3 regions of the Pseudomonas sp. AG1028 genome follow, and region 2 is predicted to be linked to each of the others. Evidence: riboswitches for the same ligand, from Rfam matches in the RefSeq annotation. Region 2 holds a riboswitch; each other region holds the start of a gene.
The links. A riboswitch is a leader RNA that binds a small molecule or an ion and turns the genes downstream of it on or off. The one in region 2 is predicted to bind manganese.

Region 1 (6,353 bases), on a different contig from region 2:
TGATTGAGTTGGTTTGCCTCCTCATCACCAAGAGGCTCCTGGCGGAATACCACGATGCTGTGCTGGAAATGTTCGGTGCTTTCTTGAATGCGCAGGCGCGAGGCGCTATCAGGCGGTAATTGACCGCTGTTCGATGTTATCAAGTCGTCAAGCGTTTGCTCGGGCTCATTGGGCGAGGCCAGGAGAGCGATCGACTGAAAGTGGGCAGCATCCACGCCCAGTTTTTCCATGATCAGATTGTGAAGAGCAATGGTGAACTGGTTGCTTCCAATACTGGCAATCGCTCTACCTATCTGTGGCAGCAGACGATAAGGCATGATTTTCATCCATGAATTCAAAACTGAGAATTTGTTGTCAGGTGATTATATGACCTGCTGGTCATTTTGGTGTGATTCGCTTGGCATTCAGATTCGGAAAGCGATGAAAGGGCTATTGCCATGCCGTGCCAGAGTAGTCCTGGTGTTGTGACCACTTGACGTCGACTTTGAAACCAGCTCCGCTCGGTTACGCGCCTTAGTTCCTCCAAAGCGTTTTATTTGTGCACATGTAGGGGGAGTTCGCTGCGCGCCGTTCCCATTTTGTGAAAATGTGGCTGGCTTTTTGGTTGGGCACGTGTAGAAAAGACTCGAAGTCTTTGAAGGGTATTCAGGGTAATTCTGCGAATTCGTTCCTATGCTTGCCTCAAGTAGTGCCATTCACGGCTGCCTGACTTGTTGTTCCAGGAGAAACGACCATGAACAAGCTGCTGTTCGCCAGTCTCAGCCTCATCGCCTGCACCACCGTCCAAGCCAATGACAAACAGGTGCATTTCTACAACTGGTCCGACTACATGGGCCCCGACACCCTGAAGAACTTCGAGAAGGAAACCGGCATCGCCGTGGCCTACGATGTCTTCGAAACCAACGAGATGCTGGAAGCCAAGCTATTGTCCGGACACTCCGGCTACGATCTGGTGGTGCCGTCCAGCCAGTTTCTGTCCAAGCAGATTCGCGCCCAGGTGTACCAGCCGCTGGAGCGCGGCAAGCTGCCCAACTGGTCGCATCTGGATCCGCGTCTGATGCAGCGCCTTGAGGCCGCTGACCCTGGAAACAAATACGCGGTGCCGTATATGTGGGGGACGGTCGGTATTGGCTACAACGCCGAGAAGGTCAGGGCGGTGCTGGGCGATGGCGCGCCGGTTGATTCCTGGGAACTGGTGTTCAACGCCGACAATCTGGCCAAGCTGAAGGGCTGTGGCGTGGCCTTTCTCGATGCGCCGGTGAAGATTATTCCCCAGGCGCTGCATTATCTTGGGCTCGACCCCAATAGCCATGAGCCCGACGATTACACCAAGGCCTCGGCGCTGCTTCAGAAACTGGCGCCGTCGGTGACCTACTTTCACTCTTCGCGCTATATCTCGGACTTGGCCAACGGTGATATCTGCGTGGCGGTCGGCTATTCGGGTGACGTGATGCAGGCCCAGAGTCGTGCCAAGGACGCCGGCAAGTCGGTGGATATCCGTTATGTGATTCCGAAGGAGGGCGCCAACCTGTGGTTCGACATGCTCGCCATTCCCCGCGATGCCCGTAACCCCGATGGCGCCCATGCGCTGATCAATTATCTGCTGCGCCCCGAGGTGATCGCGCCGGTCAGCGATTACGTGGGCTACGCCAACCCCAACAAGGATGCCACCGCGCTACTCGAGCCGGGCGTGCGTGACAACCCGGGCATCTACCCGGCCGATGAGGTGATCGGCAAACTCTACGTGTCCGCCGACCTTCCAGCGCCAATCCAGCGCATCATCACCCGTGAGTGGACGCGGATCAAAACCGGGCGCTGAGCCCGCGTAGCGGCGCCTTGTGAGCGCCGCCGTTACGCTATTTCGACAGTTCTCTCATCTTGCATCTGATCGTCGGTGGGGCTGGTGCCTGAAGTGATCATCTGTGTAGGATGACGCCCGGGTGTTAGCCGCATGGTGCGGTGAGACAGGTCTGTTGCGTTGGTCGGGCCGCCGCGCGGAGCTCGTTCGTCCATGAAATCGCGCCCGTCCTTTCAGGATATTCCCCGTGCCCAGCGTTTGGCTGAGCATGCCTTCGCCTGCGTTCGTAACCTCCTTCATCGTGAAGCCTTCAGCGGTGTGGTGCTGCTGCTGGCCACCGCCGCCGCGCTGATCTGGGCCAATTCGCCCTATGCCGACAGTTATCACGCGCTCTGGCATGCGCCCGTGTCGTTTGGCTTCGGTAGCTTTGGCGTTAGCCAGTCCCTGCATTTCTGGATCAACGATGGCCTGATGACCCTGTTCTTTCTGGTCGTCGGCATGGAGATTCGCCGCGAGATGCATGATGGCGCCCTGGCCGATCTGCGCCAGGCGTCGTTGCCCATTGCCGCAGCCTGCGGCGGGGTGATCATGCCCGCGCTAATCTACGCCAGCCTCAATTTGAAGGGCGCCGGTCTGCACGGCTGGGCGATTCCGGCCGCCACCGATATCGCCTTCGCGGTCGGCCTGCTGGCCTTGCTGGGCAAAGGTATTCCTTCTGGCGTGCGCATCTTTCTGCTGACCCTGGCGGTGATCGATGACGTGATCGCGGTGATCCTCATCGCGCTGTTCTATTCCGACGGCCTCAACTACAGCGGCTTTGCCCTGGCTGGCATCGGTGCACTGGCAGTGCTGGGTCTGCAGCGCATTGGTATTGGCTCGGCTTTCGCCTATGTACTGCCTGGCGGCCTGATGTGGGGGGGGCTGCTGATGACCGGTGCGCACCCGACTCTGGCTGGGGTGATTCTCGGCCTGATGACGCCGGTGATCTGCCTGCCAACCCGCGAGCTGCCGCGTGATGCCGTGGGCCGTATCGCCCGTGAGCTGGAAGACGACAGTGGTACGGCGGTGGCGTCCAACGAAGCTGCCCAATCTGTGCGTGAATTGCGCCTGGCCCAGCGCGAGCTGTTGCCACCGGTGGTGCGCGTGCAACTGGCACTGCACCCCTGGGTCACCTTTGGCCTGATGCCGCTGTTCGCCCTGGCCAACGCCGGTGTGAGCCTGGGCGGAACCGATCTTTCGTCGGCAACTTCGCACTGGGTGATGCTGGGCGTGGCCATCGCGCTGCTGGTCGGCAAGCCGGCCGGGGTTATCAGCGTCAGCTGGCTGGTGGTCAGGCTTGGCCTGTGCCGCCTGCCGGCCGACGTGTCCTGGCGCGGCGTCGCGCTGATCGGTCTGCTGGCCGGGATCGGCTTCACCATGTCGATCTTCATCGCCAACCTGGCGTTCAGCGATGCCAACCTGCTGGCTGCAGCCAAGCTGGGCGTGCTGCTTGGCTCGCTGGCTTCGGCAATCTTGGGGTTGATCTGGGGTGTGCTTTACGTAAAGCGTTTGCGTAGCCAGGGTTCTTCCAGCGCGGCCTGATCTGCTGCTTGTCTTTCGGCCTTCGGCAAGCGATTGATACCCAGAGAAAATGGTTTTTTCGGCCCGTACTTTTGGGTAAAGTGCGGGCCTCTTTGGGGAGTAGCCTGCTGCCAATTTTATTTGGCAGCGTTCGTATCAACATTCTCGGCAGCAGCCGTGGTACGAACACCTTTCGGTTGGTGAGACCAATGACAGATACGTGCCTAAGGTCGGGCGCGTGTATCCGTCATTGACTCATAGCCCGACCGAGACGTAACCGTGAGCTTCCTATCCCTCGTTCTCCTGGCTTTCGCCATGTCCACCGATGCCTTCGCCGCGGCTGTTGGCAAGGGTGCTTCGCTGCATAAACCCCGTTTTCTCGACGCGCTGCGTACCGGGCTGATCTTTGGCGTGATCGAAGCTATTACGCCGGTGATCGGCTGGTTCATCGGCCAGGCGGCCGCCAGTTTTGCCGAAGAGTGGGATCACTGGATCGCCTTCACGCTATTGCTGCTGCTCGGCGTGCATATGATCTACGCAGGCTTGCGACCCGACGCTGATGAGGAAGAGGAAAAGCCCAAGTCCCATTCGTTCTGGCTGCTGGCCGCCACGGCGCTCGCTACCAGCATCGATGCGCTGGCGGTGGGCATCGGCCTGGCCTTCGTCGACGTGAACATCTGGGTGGCGTCACTGGCTATCGGCCTGGCGACCATGACCATGGCCACCATCGGTGTGATGCTCGGCCGTCTGATTGGCACCGCCATCGGTCAAAAGGCTGAGATCCTCGGCGGCCTGGTGCTGATTGGCGTGGGCGCAGCGATTCTCTACGAGCACACCATGTGATGCTCGCGCCCGCTGCGCTGCAGCGCGTTCGTCAGGCTTTTGCGGACGTTGGAGTAGGGCGGTTGCGAGTACTCAGCGAAACGGCATCGTGAAAAACGATACATATAGATGAATTCAGCCATGTTTCTGAATATTTCGACAGCCGCTGCGCTTGTATAATTGCCGGTTAATCGCCCGCCGGGCTCTTCTAAAACGACTTCTTGGATTATTCGATGGCAAACGATAGATCGCCACCTTCGGCTGTCGCGCGACTTTGGCTCGCGGCGCTCGGCCTGGTCATTCTGGCAACCGGCCTGTTTTTCAGCGTTTACGGGTACCGCCTGGTCGCGCTTGGCGGCAGTGCCTACTTCCTGATCGCCGGTGTGGTGATGCTGGTCGCTGGCTTACAGATCGTGCGTGCTCGGGCTTCTGGCGGTGTGCTGTTCGCAGCGGTGTTCGTCGGCTCCCTGGCCTGGTCCCTGTGGGACGCCGGCCTGGATTTCTGGCCGCTGATCTCGCGGTTGATGGTGCTGACCGGCTTCATGATCTGCGTGGCGTTGTCCTATCCGCTGCTGCAGCGCGGTAGCGGCCGTACCGCCAGGCCGGCGCCGGCCTTCGTGGCGGCCGGTGTGTTGTTACTGGGTTTCGGCGCCGCGGTATGGGGCATGTTCCAGCCCCATCCGGTGGTGGCCGCCAGTGGCAATGCGCCGGTGGCGACGCCGGCGAGCGAGGCGCAGCAAAACTGGGAGCACTACGGCAACACGCCAGGCGGCTCGCGTTTCGTCGCGCTGGACCAGATCACCCCCGATAACGTCAAGAATCTGCAGGTCGCCTGGACCTATCGCACCGGTGACGTCCCGGAAAGCCCGACCGGCAATGGCGCCGAAGACCAGCAAACGCCGCTACAGGTCGGTGACCGCGTATTCCTGTGCACCCCGCACAACAACGTCATCGCCCTGGAAGCGGCTACCGGCAAGGAAATCTGGAACCGGCAGATCAATGCCCAGCAGAAGAAGTGGATGCGCTGCCGCGGCCTCGCGTACTTCGATGCCACGCGGCCGATCGCCCAGCCCACGCAGCCGAATTCGACGCCCATCAAGGTGGCCAGCGTAGCGGCCGGCGCCGCTTGCCAGCAGCGCATTCTGATGAACAGCATCGAGTCCGAGCTGATCGCCCTGGACGCCAACACCGGCGAGTTCTGCTCCGACTTCGGCGTACAGGGTCGTGTCGACCTCAAGGCGGGATTGGGCAAGGGTGCCGATGCGGGCCAGTATTCACTGACCTCGGCGCCGACCCTGGCCGGCACGACCGTGGTGGTTGGCGGCCGTGTAGCCGACAACGTCAGCACGGATATGCCGGGCGGCGTGATGCGCGGCTTCGACGTGATCACCGGTGAGATGCGCTGGGCATTCGACCCGGGCAAGCCGGAAGATCGCGAAGCGCCAGCGGTGGGCGACACCTATACCCGTTCCACGCCGAATGTCTGGGCGCCGATGTCCTACGATCCGGACTCCAACACGGTGTTCATGCCGGTCGGCAGCGCCGCCATCGACCTGTGGAGCCTCAAGCACACCGCGCTGGACCGCAAGTACGGTGCCTCTATGCTGGCGCTGGACGCCACCACCGGTGATGAGAAGTGGGTCTATCAGGTCGTGCACAACGACCTCTGGGACTTCGACGTGCCGATGCAGCCGAGCTTCATCGACTTCACCCAGCCCGACGGCAGCAAGGTTCCGGCGCTGGTGTTCGGCACCAAGGCCGGCCAGCTGTTCGTGCTCGACCGCCTGACCGGCAAGCCGCTGACCGAAGTGCAGGAGCGTGCGGTGCAACCGGGGCAGATCGAGGGTGAGCGTTATTCGCCGACCCAGCCGGTTTCCGTCGGTATGCCGCAGATCGGTGCGGACACTCTGACCGAGTCCGACATGTGGGGCGCCACGCCGTTCGACCAGCTGATGTGCCGCATCAAGTTCAAGTCGATGCGCTATGACGGCCTGTTCACGCCGCCGGGTACCGACCCGTCGCTGAATCTGCCAGGCTCGCTGGGCGGCATGAACTGGGGCGGCCTGTCGGTCGATCCGACGCGCAACTACCTGTTCGTCAACGACATGCGTGTCGGTCTCGAAGTGCAGCTGATTCCTCAGCCAGCCAAAGGCAGCGTGCCGAAGAATGACGG
Region 2 (6,353 bases):
ACCGTTCACGCAGGCTGATGCCTCTACAACCAGACGGTTCGGCGGAACCGGTTTGGGCCTGTCGGTGGTGCGTGGCCTTGCCGAGCAAATGGGTGGGCGAGTGGGCGTGCACAGTCAGTTGGGTACTGGTAGCGAGTTCACTGTCGACTTGCCTCTGCAAATGGCGAGTGAGTCAGACGAGCATGCTAGGTCAGATAAAGCGCTCGATGTCTGGCTGCTCAGTGATGGTCTGAGTGAGACTCAGCAACTCACTCGGATCGCTAAAGACCTTGGTTGGCGCACGACTCATGTAGAAAGTCCGACCGATTTTCAGGTGCTTCTGGAACGGCCCGACACACAGGAGCATCGCCTGCCGGACGCTTTGCTTGCCTCTCTCGACCAGGTGCGGCTGCTGCGGCAGGTGATGCAACGTTGTGGCTGCGAGAGGCTGCCGCTGGTGTTGATCATGGAGCAGACGCAGCAATTGGCCATGCAACGCGAACCCCTTGAGCCTTGGCAGCGAGTAGTACCCAGCCCTGTGGACGGTGCGCGTTTGTTCAATGCCGTCAATGAGTGCCTGGTGTATCGCGATGGCGATACCACGCGGATCAATCTCGCCAGCGAGTTCGATACTTCTGTAGCCCGCTGGCTGGAGGGCATGGAGGTACTGTTGGTCGATGACAGCGCCATCAACCTCGAGGTCGCCAGCTTGCTGCTCGCCCAGCAAGGTGCCCAGGTGCAGACATGCAGCAATGGCCGTGAGGCCCTCGAGCGTCTCAAGCAGATGCCCGATCATTTCGATGCCGTACTGATGGACGTGCAGATGCCGGAAATGGATGGCTATGAAGCCACCCGTAGGCTACGCGACGATCTTGGGTTGGCTCTCCTGCCTGTGCTTGCCCTGACCGCTGGCGCCATGGCCGAGGAGCGCCAGCAGGCCCAGGCGGCGGGCATGGATGATTTCCTGACCAAGCCTCTGGAGCCTTCTGCCCTGATTCGTGCCCTACGCCTCGCTGTGGAGCGCAAGCGTGGGGGCCCGCTTCCGGTACTCGCACTGTCTTCGCCAAGCAAAGGCCCGGACGATTGGCCAAGTATCCCGGGAATTGATGGCCAGGATGTCGCGAATCGACTGGGAGATGATCAGGCTCTTTTCATGTCTTCGCTGAAGCGGTTCTTTGCGGACTTCGTGGAGTTCGCTGACCATCGTCTCTTGTCACAGCCATCCCATGAGTTGGTAGCGCGCTTGCACAAGCTGCGTGGGACCGCGGCGTTGCTGGGAGCCAAGGAGCTCGCCGCCCGCGCGGGAAATGTAGAGCAATTGCTGCGTGACGGTGCGGCCGATGCGGCGACAAGACCTGCGCTCGAGGCCTTGTTGGCCGCTTATGCCGAACTGGACGGTCACACTCGTCTGCTCCGGGATAAGGCACCCTCGTTGCCAGTGGACGATATCGATCAAACCCAGGCGCAACAGGCACTCGCCATGCTTGAAGAACAATTGCGCAACCGCGACATGGCCGCATTGGACAGCTTTGCCCATGCTGCCAGCGCCATTCGCGAGATGGCAGGCGATTCTCAAGTAGCCGAGATTTGGCAGGCAGTCGACAATCTGGATTACGCGTTGGCGCTGGTGTTACTAGACCAGGCCCGTGCCAAGAGCAAGGAGCGTTAGAACGATGGAGCGCGCTACGACGATATTGATCGTTGACGATGATGTTTCGGCTGTCCGAGCCCTCAGCAAGGCCATCTCGGGGCTTGGACAGGTCTTGTTTGCTACCCAGGGCGACGCGGCTGTGGAGTTGGCTCGTCAGCAACAGCCTGACCTCATACTGCTCGACGCGCAGATGCCAGGCATCAGCGGCTTTGAGGTCTGCCGCATTCTCAAAGGCGACCCGTCGACCAGCAACATTCCAGTGATCTTCGTCACCGCCCATACCGAAGCGAGCATGGAAGAGGAGGGGCTGGAGCTCGGCGCCGTGGATTTCATCGGCAAGCCGATCCGTCCTGCTATCGTCGCCGCGCGGGTCAAAACCCATCTTCATCTGAAGCTGGCAATGGACCGATTGAACCGCCAGGCGCAGACCGACGGCATGACGGGGCTGGCCAACAGACGTGCGCTGGATCAGTCGATCGAGCGCGAATGGCAGTCGGTGCTGCGCACGCAGCGTGCATTTTCTCTGTTGCTGCTCGATATCGATTTCTTCAAGCGCTACAACGACCACTATAGTCATCTGATGGGGGATGAATGCCTGAGTGCGGTGGCGCGCGTGCTTGCTCGCTGTGCAGAGCGCCCCATGGACCTGGCGGCACGGTATGGGGGCGAGGAGTTCGCGATCGTGCTGCCCGAAACCACGCGTGATGGCGCATGCCGGGTTGCCGACAAGGTCATCGAAAATGTACGCGCCTTGAACATTGCACATGCGACGAGTGAGCTTGGCGTTGTGACTGTGTCGGTAGGTGTTGCGAGTTTCGATGCACAGAGCGCCGGCTGGAGCCTGCTGAATCATATATCAGCCAACCCGCCGGGGTTGTTGTTCGGCGCCGCGCAATTGCTCAGCGTGGCAGACAGGGCGCTCTATGCCGCCAAGCAATCCGGCCGTAACAGCAGTCGTTTCGAGGCTATAGAAGCGCTCGATGCACCAGGCAGTCCCGCGAGCTCCAGCTGAGATGCATCTGGCGCGTAAGCCAGGCCACAGGCGATCCGGCCTCGCTCAGATCGCTTTCGAGTTGGGGTAAGTCGCCAGATACCGTGATAGCTCATCTCTACCAGGTGCCCGATAAGGCGCGCCTGGCCCATCGCTCGGGATGAAGTAAGTATCTGCGCTTGGGTACCTGTCCCGCGCTTTGGCAACGTTGTCCGGCGGTAGCCAAGGCAGGACTATCGAGCCCGACTGAAACGAACTGCAGCCACATAACGAGACAAGATGCACTGTTCTTTCCCCGCCATGCCTGAGAACCGTCACCTCGTGCTCATTGAGAAGCTGCTTTGTACCCATGGCGCCAAGAAGTTTCTCCAGAGGGACATTGAGGTTCCTCATGTCCCCAGGCACTGCCAGCAGGGTGTGGCGGTGTTTGTCCATCGCCAGGCCTAGAACTCGGGCGAGTTCGTCTGGGCAAATACCGTACTTGAGGGTGTGGTGCAGCATGCTTTGCATCCTTGCGTCGGTTGATCCTGATCCTTGAAGAGCCGAGATATTAGGTAGAGCCACTAGGTCGGATGAATCGCTTTTCCGGGCGTGATTCAGCCTGTCAGGATCTGCTGGTCTTTCGCGCTGATTTGCAATGATCACTTCCCGGCTATGTGATGGCTTGAGACTAGTGAAAGCTGCCTCGCGTGAGTAGCCGCAATGAGGCTTTCTACAGGCTATGACTTTGAGTATAGTAGCCGCCCTTGTTGGGGAGTAGCCTGCTCACGGCTTTGGTCGTAGAGCGTTCGTGTCAACATTATCGGCAACATGCCGTGGCACGAACACCTGCCGGTTGGCGAGACCAACGATGCATCCACACCTAAAGTCGGGCGTGTGGACGTGTCGTTGACTCATAGCCCGGCTGGTAGTTAACCGTGAATCCCATCTCTCTCCTGTTCCTCGCCTTGGCGATGTCGACCGACGCCTTTGCAGCAGCCATTGGCAAAGGCGCCAGCCTTCATAAACCTCGCTTTACCGAAGCCCTGCGCACGGGCCTCATCTTTGGCGCCATCGAAGCCATCACTCCCATCATCGGCTGGTTCATCGGCCAAGCTGCCGTCAGCTTCGCAGAGGAGTGGGATCACTGGATCGCCTTCACGCTGCTCGTGCTGCTTGGTATTCATATGATCTACAACGGCTTGCAGGAGGACGAAGAGGAGCAAGAGCGTTCCGGCCAGCACTCCTTCTGGGTTCTGGCCGTCACGGCATTTGCGACCAGCATCGATGCGCTCGCCGTTGGCGTAGGCCTGGCATTTGTCGACGTCAACATCTTGGTTGCAGCAGCTGCCATCGGCGTCGCTACGGCGGTGATGGTGACCCTTGGCGTGATGCTTGGGCGTGTCTTGGGAACCGTCGTCGGCAAACGTGCCGAGATCATTGGTGGTGTAGTGTTGATGCTGGTTGGCGCCGGCATCCTCTTTGAACATCTGTCAGCGGTGTGATCAATGAGCGAGGTGATGCGTGAACACAATCAGCCTACCGTCAGGGCTCGCCGTGTACGTTTCGCTCTTAGCGCCTGCGCGCTATTGATCGCAGCTGCTTTGGCATTTTTTGCCTGGCAGAACTTCTACCCGGTACAGGCTTCGGAGGGCTGGCGTTATAGCGTCGCCCATGATCGATTGCCCAAGGTCGCCTCGTTGATTCCCTTGGCAGATGGGGCACTGATCCTGTCGCAGGAGCTTGATCATGGACAGGGGAGCATCGTGCAGATAGCTCCTGACGGCAGCCAGAAAACCCTATTGAACAACCTGTCCAAACCCGACGGCATGATAGCGGCTCGGGGAGGCTGGGTTTACAGCCAGGAAGCTGAAGGGGCGGTGGTGCGTTACTTCAAGGATGGCGTATCCACCGATCTCTTCACGGGCCAGAAAGTGCAAGGCTTGTGGGACGACGGTGACTACCTGTATGCGATAGAGGACCGCAAGGGGGACGGGCGGCTGCTACGTTATCGGTGGAGCGATGGTGCCCTTGAGACGGTCCGTGATCACCTCGACGAAGCGGAGTCCGTCACGCGCTGTGGCGATGGCAGGATGCTCTACACGGAAAAGCAGAAGGGCGTGGTACGTCAGTTGACCGACGATGGAAGCGATCCTGTCGTACTGGACAACCTGAACCAACCTACGTACCTGCTGTGCGACCGGCGCGGACTGTGGATCGGCGAAGACGCCACGCACCGTGCGCGTCTTCTGCTGCTCGACTCACAGGGGCGCCTGCAGACCGTACTGTCTTTCCTGAAGGCTCCCCAGATGCTTACGCCTACACCCCAAGGCACTTACCTGCTTGCAGAGGGGGGCCGGGATCGAATCCTGGAGATCACGCCGCCAGGTGGTGATGACGATCACGCTCAGTAGCGCTCGTCATCCGCTCGGTCATGCATGTCATTGCCTGGGAGGTATCTGCCCCAGGCAAAAGTAACCGCCTTGGACGTGCCTCAGACTACGAAGCGAGTCACCAGCTGGTTCAGATTGATGGCCAACTGGGACATCTCGCCGCAAGCGCTGGCTGTTTGGCTGGCGCCTGCGGCGCTCTGCGAAGCAAGATCACGAATACGCAGAAGGTTCTGATCCACCTCACGCGCAACATGCGATTGCTCTTCAGATGCAGTGGCAATCTGCAGGTTGCGCTCATTGATGTGGGTGATCGCCGTTGCGATTTGATCCAGGGAGCTGCTTGCCTCCTGCGCGATGTCCAGGGATTGGTTGGCCAGGTCACGGCTGGTGCCCATCGCCTGAACAGCGTGTTCGGAATCAGTCTGAATGGCCGCAATCATCTGCTCGATTTCCTGGGTCGACATCTGGGTGCGATGCGCCAATGCCCTGACTTCGTCAGCGACCACTGCGAAGCCGCGCCCCTGTTCGCCAGCACGGGCCGCTTCGATTGCGGCGTTCAAGGCCAGGAGGTTGGTCTGTTCTGCGATACCGCGAATGACTTCCACGACCTTGGAGATATTCTGCGCACGATCCGACAGCCCCTGGATCTGTTCGCTCGTCTGTTCCACGTTGCCGCTCAGGCGCTGGATCGATTTCAGCGTCTGCGACACTCGCTCCAAACCGGCCTCGGTGAAGCCCTGGGTGCGCTTGGATTCTTCTGAGGCTGACTCGGCGTTGCGGGCTACTTCATCCACTGCAGCGCTCATTTCCGTGACGGCCGTCGCGGCCTGATTGACCTCGTCATTCTGCGCGACCATGCCGCGGCTGGAGGCCTCCGTGACCGCCGTCATTTCCTCGGCGGCTGAAGCCAGCTGGGTCGAAGAGTCCGAGATCTGCACGATCGTATGGCGCAGGTTCTGCTGCATCTGCGCGAGCGCCCTGAGCAGCCTGCCTGCTTCGTCGGTTCCGCTTACGTGCACTTCTTTGGACAGGTTGCTGCCTGCGATTCGTTCTGCAACGGTCAGTGCATCGTTTATCGGCGCTGTAATGCTCCTGACCAGCAGGGCTGCAAGAGCAATGGTCAACAGCACCACGGCGATCACTATCGCGATAGTAAGCGCCATACCCGACGAGTAGATTTCAGCTGCGTTTTGACCGGCGTGCTCTGCGCCCTTGTCGTTAAAGTCGGTGAGGTCCTTGATCTGCTCTTCCATCTTGTTTGTCAGCGGTCGGATGCCTGTGCTGACAAGACTCACAGCTGAGGCGATGTCACCAGCCCTCATCATGGGTTCCAACAGGTCCAACTGCTTGGCATAGGCCT
Region 3 (6,353 bases), on a different contig from region 2:
TCGCGCTCGCTCCACATGGCGTAGGCCAGGTAGTGCACCGGGAACAGCCGGTAGCCGGTGAGGATCTGCGCATCGGTCAGCGCTGCCAGCTGCTTGGCATCCTCGAAGCCGCTGGTGATCGGGTCGCCGAAATGCACATGCACGCGGCCCTTGTAGCCAGTGATGCCAAGGCCGATGCTCTTGTCATCCTCGCCCGGCTGCTTGGTGTAGCTGCCGGTAGTAGCGCGGGTGTACAGCTCGCGCGCCTTGGCCTGGTCACAGGGATCGTATTCGTAGCTGATCGACACCGGGGTCAGTTTGAGGCTGGCGATGACGTCGGCGAACGGCTCGTCCTTGCGGCTCATGTGAAACATCTTGAGGATTGCCGAATCGGTGCGGTCATCACCGTCCTTGGCGCGGCCTTCTGCCTGGGCGATCCAGATCGATTCGCCATCCTGCCCGATCGAGTGGCTGATGTAGGCCGACAGCAGCTGGTAGGCCGCGAGTTTTTCGCGACGCCCGGTGATCGAGCGGTGCACGATGAAGCTCTTGTTCAGGCGCATCAGGTCGCTGACGAAAGGCCTCTGCAGTAAATTGTCGCCGATGGCGATGCGCGGCGTCTGTAGGCCGGCGTGATACACGGCGTAATTGACGAAGGCCGGGTCCATGACGATGTCGCGGTGGTTGGCCAGGAACAGGTAGGGGCTGCCGGCCTTCAGCGTTTCCACGCCCGAGTAGGTCACGCCATCGGTGGCGTGCTCGACGGTGCGGTCGATATACGGCTCGATAGATTCCTGCAGCGCGCGAACCGAATCGATATGGCGGAACTGCGAACGCAGCCGATGAGCTATAAAAGGTTTGAGCGCCCAGCCAAACGGGCCGGCCAGGCGCGGAAAACGAAACTGGGTAAGGATGTCGAGAAACGCATCGTCGGCCAACAGGCGCGCCAGAACCGCTGGAATTTCCGCGTCGGCGTAGGGTCGGATGCTGTCGAATTCGCCCATCATGATCTCTTGTGATTATCGCTGCGATTGAAGAGTTGAAAGCGCTGCGCCCCGTGCCGTGATAACGCCTGATGACAGCGTGACGGCAACCCGGGAGCGGCAAGTGGTCGAGCATTATACCCTGCAAGTCACCCGGAGGCGCCCCATGTTGGAAACCCAGGATTACCAGTGCCCCTATTGCGGTGAACCGGTCGAGGCTGTGCTGGATTTGTCAGCGGGCGATCAGCAATACATCGAGGACTGCCCGGTATGCTGCAGGCCCATCGTCTTTCTGCTCGAAACCGATGGGCAGAGCTGGCATCTGGATGTGCGCGGGGAGAACGATTGATGAAGCGCGTTTACGAGCCGCAGGACTTGATGGAGGGCGAGTTGCTCAAGGCCATGCTGGCCAGCGAAGGCATCCGGGCACATCTGGTCGGCGCCCATCTGTCTGGCGCCGTGGGCGAACTGCCGGCCTGCGGGCTGCTTGGCATGCTGGTCGAGGACGTCGACGCCGAGCGCGCCCGCTGGTTGATCGGCGAGTACAATGGCGCGCAACCGCTACCCGGTGACGAGCCGGACTCTGTTCAGGGCGTATTGCTGTGTTGAACAGCTTGCGCCACCCATCCCGATGAGCCCTTCATGAGTGGACGCTTCGCGCTGTTTCGCTGGACGCCCGCCTTCGCGGCGCAGCCTGGTTTTCCCGCTGACCAGCTACCGCACTGGAACCTGGCACCTGGCTCCCAGGTGTTGCTGCTGCGCAGCGCACATGAGCAGCCCGCCTTGGTTCGTGCGCGCTGGGGGCTGACGCCCGCCTGGCTCAAGGATCTGTCGAAGACGCCATCCCACGCCCGTGCCGAAACCCTGAGCGAGCAGCCGATGTTTCGCGAGGCGTTTCGTCTGCGCCGCGGCCTGATTCCTGCCAACGGTTTCTATGAATGGCGCGGCGCGGCGCGCAAGCGCCCGTACTGGCTGAGCGGCGAGGATTCGCTGCTGTATTTCGCAGCGGTATGGCAGGCCTATCCAGTGGAAGGGCACGTGTACCTGAGTACGGCCATGATCACCCAGGCGGCCGCGACGCTGCGTCGCCCCTTGATTCTCGATACCGAGCAACGGCAGCGCTGGTTGGCCGCCGATACGCCGCCTGAGGAATTGCAGGCGCTGCTCGTCGCCAAGCCGATAGCGCTGCGCGAACGCGTGTTGAGCAATCTGGTCAATGACCCGAAGCTCGACGGGCCGGAGTGCCTGACGCCTGCCTGAGGCTTTGCTTGCACTGAAATACGGGCAGCCCCTAGCATACCTTTCTTAGTTACCAGGGAGATCCAGCATGAAACCGTCGTTGTCCATCACCACGCTGACCGCGGCTCTGCTGCTGGCAGGATGCCAAGCCGTCAATACCACCAGCGGTGGCTCGGTCGGCGTCGAGCGCAAGCAGTACATGTTCAGTGCGCTGTCGACCGATGAGGTCAACCAGATGTATGCCCAGTCCTATCAGCAAACGTTGAAGGAAGCCTCCAGCCAGGGCGCGCTGGACAAGAACAGTGCCGAGGCCAAGCGCTTGCAGCGTGTGGCCGACCGCCTGATCAAGCAGGCGCCGCTGTTCCGTCCGGATGCGGCCCAGTGGCAATGGGAGGTCAACCTGATCAAGAGCCCTGAGCTGAACGCCAACTGCGGCCCAGGCGGCAAGATCATTTTCTACACCGGCATCATCGACAAGCTGAATCTTACCGATGACGAAATCGCCGCGGTCATGGGCCATGAGATCGCCCATGCCCTGCGTGAGCACGGCCGCGAAGCGATGTCCAAGGCCTATGGCGTGAACTTGGCGAAGCAGGGCGCTGCCGCGCTACTGGGCGTCAGCTCGGACCAGATGGCACTGGCCGATGCTGCAGTGAATTACGGCATGACGCTACCCAATAGCCGCGGCAACGAGAACGAAGCCGACCTGATCGGCCTCGAACTCGCTGCACGTGCAGGCTACAACCCCAATGCGGCGGTCAGCCTGTGGCAAAAGATGGCCAAGGCCAGCGAAGGTGCGCCGCCAGAGTTCATGAGCACGCACCCATCCTCGTCGAGCCGTATCGCCTCGCTGCAGGCGGCTATCCCGAAAGTCATGCCACTGTATCAGCAGGCCAAGAAAGGCTGATCACGATGTGAAAAGCCGCCACCGTCTGCTTGGTGGCGGCTCAGCTTCAAGGCCAAAACCTTGTGCCGGCGTTGGTTTTGTCCCTGGGAGTTCAGCCGTTTAAAAAGCCACTCAACAGCATGGCCTGGTACGCCGCATAGATCGCCAGTACGGCGAAGGCGAGGGCGGCAAGCCGGCGAATCAGAGTGAGCGGCAGGCGGTCGGCCGCAAAGTTGCCGGCCAGCACCACCGGTACGTTGGCGATCAGCATGCCCAGCGTAGTCCCCAGCACCACCATGATGAAGTGTGGGTACTGGGCGGCGAGCATCACTGTCGCCACCTGGGTCTTGTCACCCATCTCCGCCAGGAAGAAGGCCACCAGGGTGGTCAGGAACGGCCCATAGCGTTTGAGGCTGGAGCTTTCGTCATCGTCGAGCTTGTCGGGGATCAGTGTCCACAGTGCCACGGCGATAAAGGACGCCGCCAGAATCCAGCTCAGCAGCGCGGGCGAGAGCAGACCTGCGACCCAGTTGCCTACCGCGCCGGCGGCCAGGTGATTGGCAAGGGTGGCGGCGACCATGCCCCAGATGATTGGCCAGGGCCTGCGAAAGCGTGCGGCCAGCAACAGGGCGAGCAGTTGCGTCTTGTCGCCGATTTCCGCCAGGGCAACGATCAGAGTGGGAACGAACAGGGATTCCAGCATCAGGCTTCCTAAAGGGGCGGGTAGACACGGCTATGACACGGACGACCTCCCCGCCCCGGGTAAGGTGTTCGTGTCATAGGTCTTGTCAAACCCTGTGCGGCGTTCGAGCCGAACGGCGCAGATCCATCTCGGCGGATCTTGGGTCGCACGCACCATGGTCTGTGGACCAAGTATGTTGATGCATGCCGGGCGAGCTGGTGCTCGCGGGAGACTACTCCCCTAGGACGCGCGCATTCTGCCCAAACGCCTCACGTTGGGCAAGGCCTGCGCCGCTCTGCCGCAGGCGACCTGCGTTACGGGCGGGTCGCCTGGTAGATACGAAAGCCATCGGCATCGGCCAGGGTCTGGCAGGGGCCGATATGCTGTTCGATCAGCGGCGGGTACTTGAGAAAACGGTTGGCCACCAGGCGGATCTGGCCGCCCTTGCGCAGATGCTGCGAGGCCTGGCGCATCAGGTCTTCGCTGGCCTGGTAATGAGTATGTACGCCCTGATGGAAGGGCGGGTTGCTCAGAATTGCGCTCAGTTCGAAGGGCGCGGCGGCAATACCATCGCCGCTGATCACCTCGGTCTGCAGCCCGTTGGCGGCCAGGGTCAGGCGGCTGCTGGCGACGGCGAAGGCGTCGACGTCCAGCATCGTGACTTGGCTTTGCGGATAGCGGCGCTTGAGCACTGCACCGAGCACGCCTGCGCCGCAGCCGAAGTCGAGCAGATGGCCATCTGGCAATTGATCCAGGTATTCGAGCAGCAGTGCGCTGCCGATATCCAGGCGGCCGTGGCTGAATACACCGGGCAGGGTGACTATCTCGAGGGGGCCGTCAGCCAGCGGCAGGCTGTAGCGCTGAGCCAGTGCGTTCAGGTCGGGTTCGGCCGGAGCCAGATCAACCCGCACCTCCCACAGCTGGCAGTGGCGTGCGCTGTCGAGCTTGCGCGGCTTGCCGTAGGCGGCCATCTGCTTGGCGGCACGTTCGACGCCGGCGCGCTTCTCGCCCACCAGATACAGCGGTTTGCCGGGCAGGCGGGAGGCCAGGGCGTCGAGCAGATAGGCCGTCAATTCGCGGGACTTAGGCAGGAACAGCACGGCCGTCTCGCAGGCGGCCGCCGGCGGCATGACGCCAAAGGCGCTACGCCCGGCAAAACGCCCTTCCAGTCGGGCGTGATCGCCTGCATGCCAGCTCCAGCCTGCAGCCTGTGGTAGCTGCCCGAGCAGATCATCGGCCGGCAAGCCCGCGAGCAAGGCGGGGCCAGCGAATAGTTCGGCCTGGCGCAGCAGCACTTCACTTCGCGGATCCATCAGCTATACCCCGGCAAAAGCGCGAAGGGTAGGGGCGTGGACCTTAAGCTGCAAGCCCGAGGTACCAAAGGATCAGTTGACTTGGCGTTTGGCATGGCCTGCGAAAAATCCCGCGGCGTTTTCCGCCAGTTGGCCGACGATCCGCTGGCGCGCCTCGCGAGCGCCCCAGGCGCTGTGCGGGGTGATTATCAGTCGCGGAATGTCGTCGGCCAGCAATGGATTGCCTTCTCTGGGTGGTTCCTGGGTCAGCACGTCGGTGGCTGCACCGCCCAGCTTTCCCGCTCGTAGGGCGTCGGCCAGAGCCTGTTCGTCGATCAGGCCGCCGCGGGCGGTGTTGATCACGAAGGCGCCTGGCTTGAGCAGATCGAGCTCGCGGGCTCCAATCAGGTTGCGGGTCTGTTCGGTGAGCGGGCAGTGCAGGGTCAGGGCATCGGCCTGGGTGAGCAACTCGTCCAGCGCGAGCCGATCAGCGCGGGGCGGGCGCCCCGGCAGTTGGCCATAGAGCACGCGCATGCCGAACGCTTCGGCCAATCTGGCTACTGCGCCGCCCAGCTCGCCATGACCGAGCAGCCCCAGCGTCTTGCCTTCGAGCTCGACGATGGGGTGGTCGAGCAGGCAGAACATGGGCGACTGCTGCCAACGGCCAGCGCGAACATCACGCTGATAGTCTTGCAGACTTGTGGCCAGGGCGAGCAGGAGTGTCAGGGTGTGCTGGGCCACCGAAGGTGTGCCGTAACCCTGGCAGTTGCACACGGTGACGCCATGCGCCCGGGCGGCGGCGAGGTCGATGTTATTGGTGCCGGTGGCAGCAACGAGGATCAGTTCGAGCTCGGGGCAGCCTGCCAACACGTCCGCATCGATCACCGCCTTGTTGCTGATCGCTACGCGGGCGCCCTGCAGACGCTCGATGATCTGCACCGGGCTGCTTTGGTCGTGCAGTACCAGCTCGGCGAAGGGCTCGCGCAGCGGCGCCATGTCCAGATCGCCGAGGTCGAGGGAGCGATAATCGAGAAACACTGCGCGGCCTGTTTTACTCATCAGCTGTACCTTTCTGGCTGTCCTGTCGGGAAGTAAAGTGCAGCCTATCAGAAGTGCTCTGCCGCAGAGTGCGCCCTTGGACCCACTAGCCAATCCTGGAGTCGCCGTGTACTGGATGGAATTCTTTACCGTTGCCCTCATCCATCTGCTGGCCGTGGCCAGCCCGGGACCGGACTTCGCCATCGTGGTGCGTGAGAGCGTGGCCCATGGGCGCCGTGCCGGTGTGTTCTGTG

Region 1: it holds a riboswitch for manganese, as region 2 does, so the genes downstream of both, mntP (manganese efflux pump MntP) here and mntP (manganese efflux pump MntP) in region 2, are expected to answer to the same signal.
Region 3: it holds a riboswitch for manganese, as region 2 does, so the genes downstream of both, FB481_RS02330 (TMEM165/GDT1 family protein) here and mntP (manganese efflux pump MntP) in region 2, are expected to answer to the same signal.

What each region holds. Positions count from the first base shown of each region.
Region 1 covers NZ_VIVP01000004.1:227,772-234,124, reverse strand. Annotated here, with positions in the region: gene FB481_RS08300 (response regulator transcription factor) at 1-317, opposite strand, end outside; gene FB481_RS08295 (polyamine ABC transporter substrate-binding protein) at 734-1,819, shown strand; gene nhaA (Na+/H+ antiporter NhaA) at 2,012-3,379, shown strand; yybP-ykoY riboswitch at 3,467-3,633, shown strand; gene mntP (manganese efflux pump MntP) at 3,638-4,201, shown strand; gene FB481_RS08280 (membrane-bound PQQ-dependent dehydrogenase, glucose/quinate/shikimate family) at 4,414-6,353, shown strand, end outside.
Region 2 covers NZ_VIVP01000010.1:171,305-177,657, reverse strand. Annotated here, with positions in the region: gene FB481_RS17975 (CHASE domain-containing protein) at 1-1,648, shown strand, start outside; gene FB481_RS17970 (diguanylate cyclase) at 1,653-2,642, shown strand; yybP-ykoY riboswitch at 3,366-3,530, shown strand; gene mntP (manganese efflux pump MntP) at 3,539-4,105, shown strand; gene FB481_RS17960 (hypothetical protein) at 4,109-5,014, shown strand; gene FB481_RS17955 (methyl-accepting chemotaxis protein) at 5,095-6,353, opposite strand, start outside.
Region 3 covers NZ_VIVP01000001.1:508,237-514,589, forward strand. Annotated here, with positions in the region: gene FB481_RS02305 (1-acyl-sn-glycerol-3-phosphate acyltransferase) at 1-983, opposite strand, end outside; gene FB481_RS02310 (CPXCG motif-containing cysteine-rich protein) at 1,129-1,311, shown strand; gene FB481_RS02315 (DUF2007 domain-containing protein) at 1,311-1,571, shown strand; gene FB481_RS02320 (SOS response-associated peptidase) at 1,605-2,222, shown strand; gene FB481_RS02325 (M48 family metallopeptidase) at 2,290-3,108, shown strand; gene FB481_RS02330 (TMEM165/GDT1 family protein) at 3,200-3,787, opposite strand; yybP-ykoY riboswitch at 3,879-4,022, opposite strand; gene FB481_RS02335 (methyltransferase) at 4,084-5,082, opposite strand; gene FB481_RS02340 (2-hydroxyacid dehydrogenase) at 5,155-6,120, opposite strand; gene FB481_RS02345 (LysE family transporter) at 6,227-6,353, shown strand, end outside.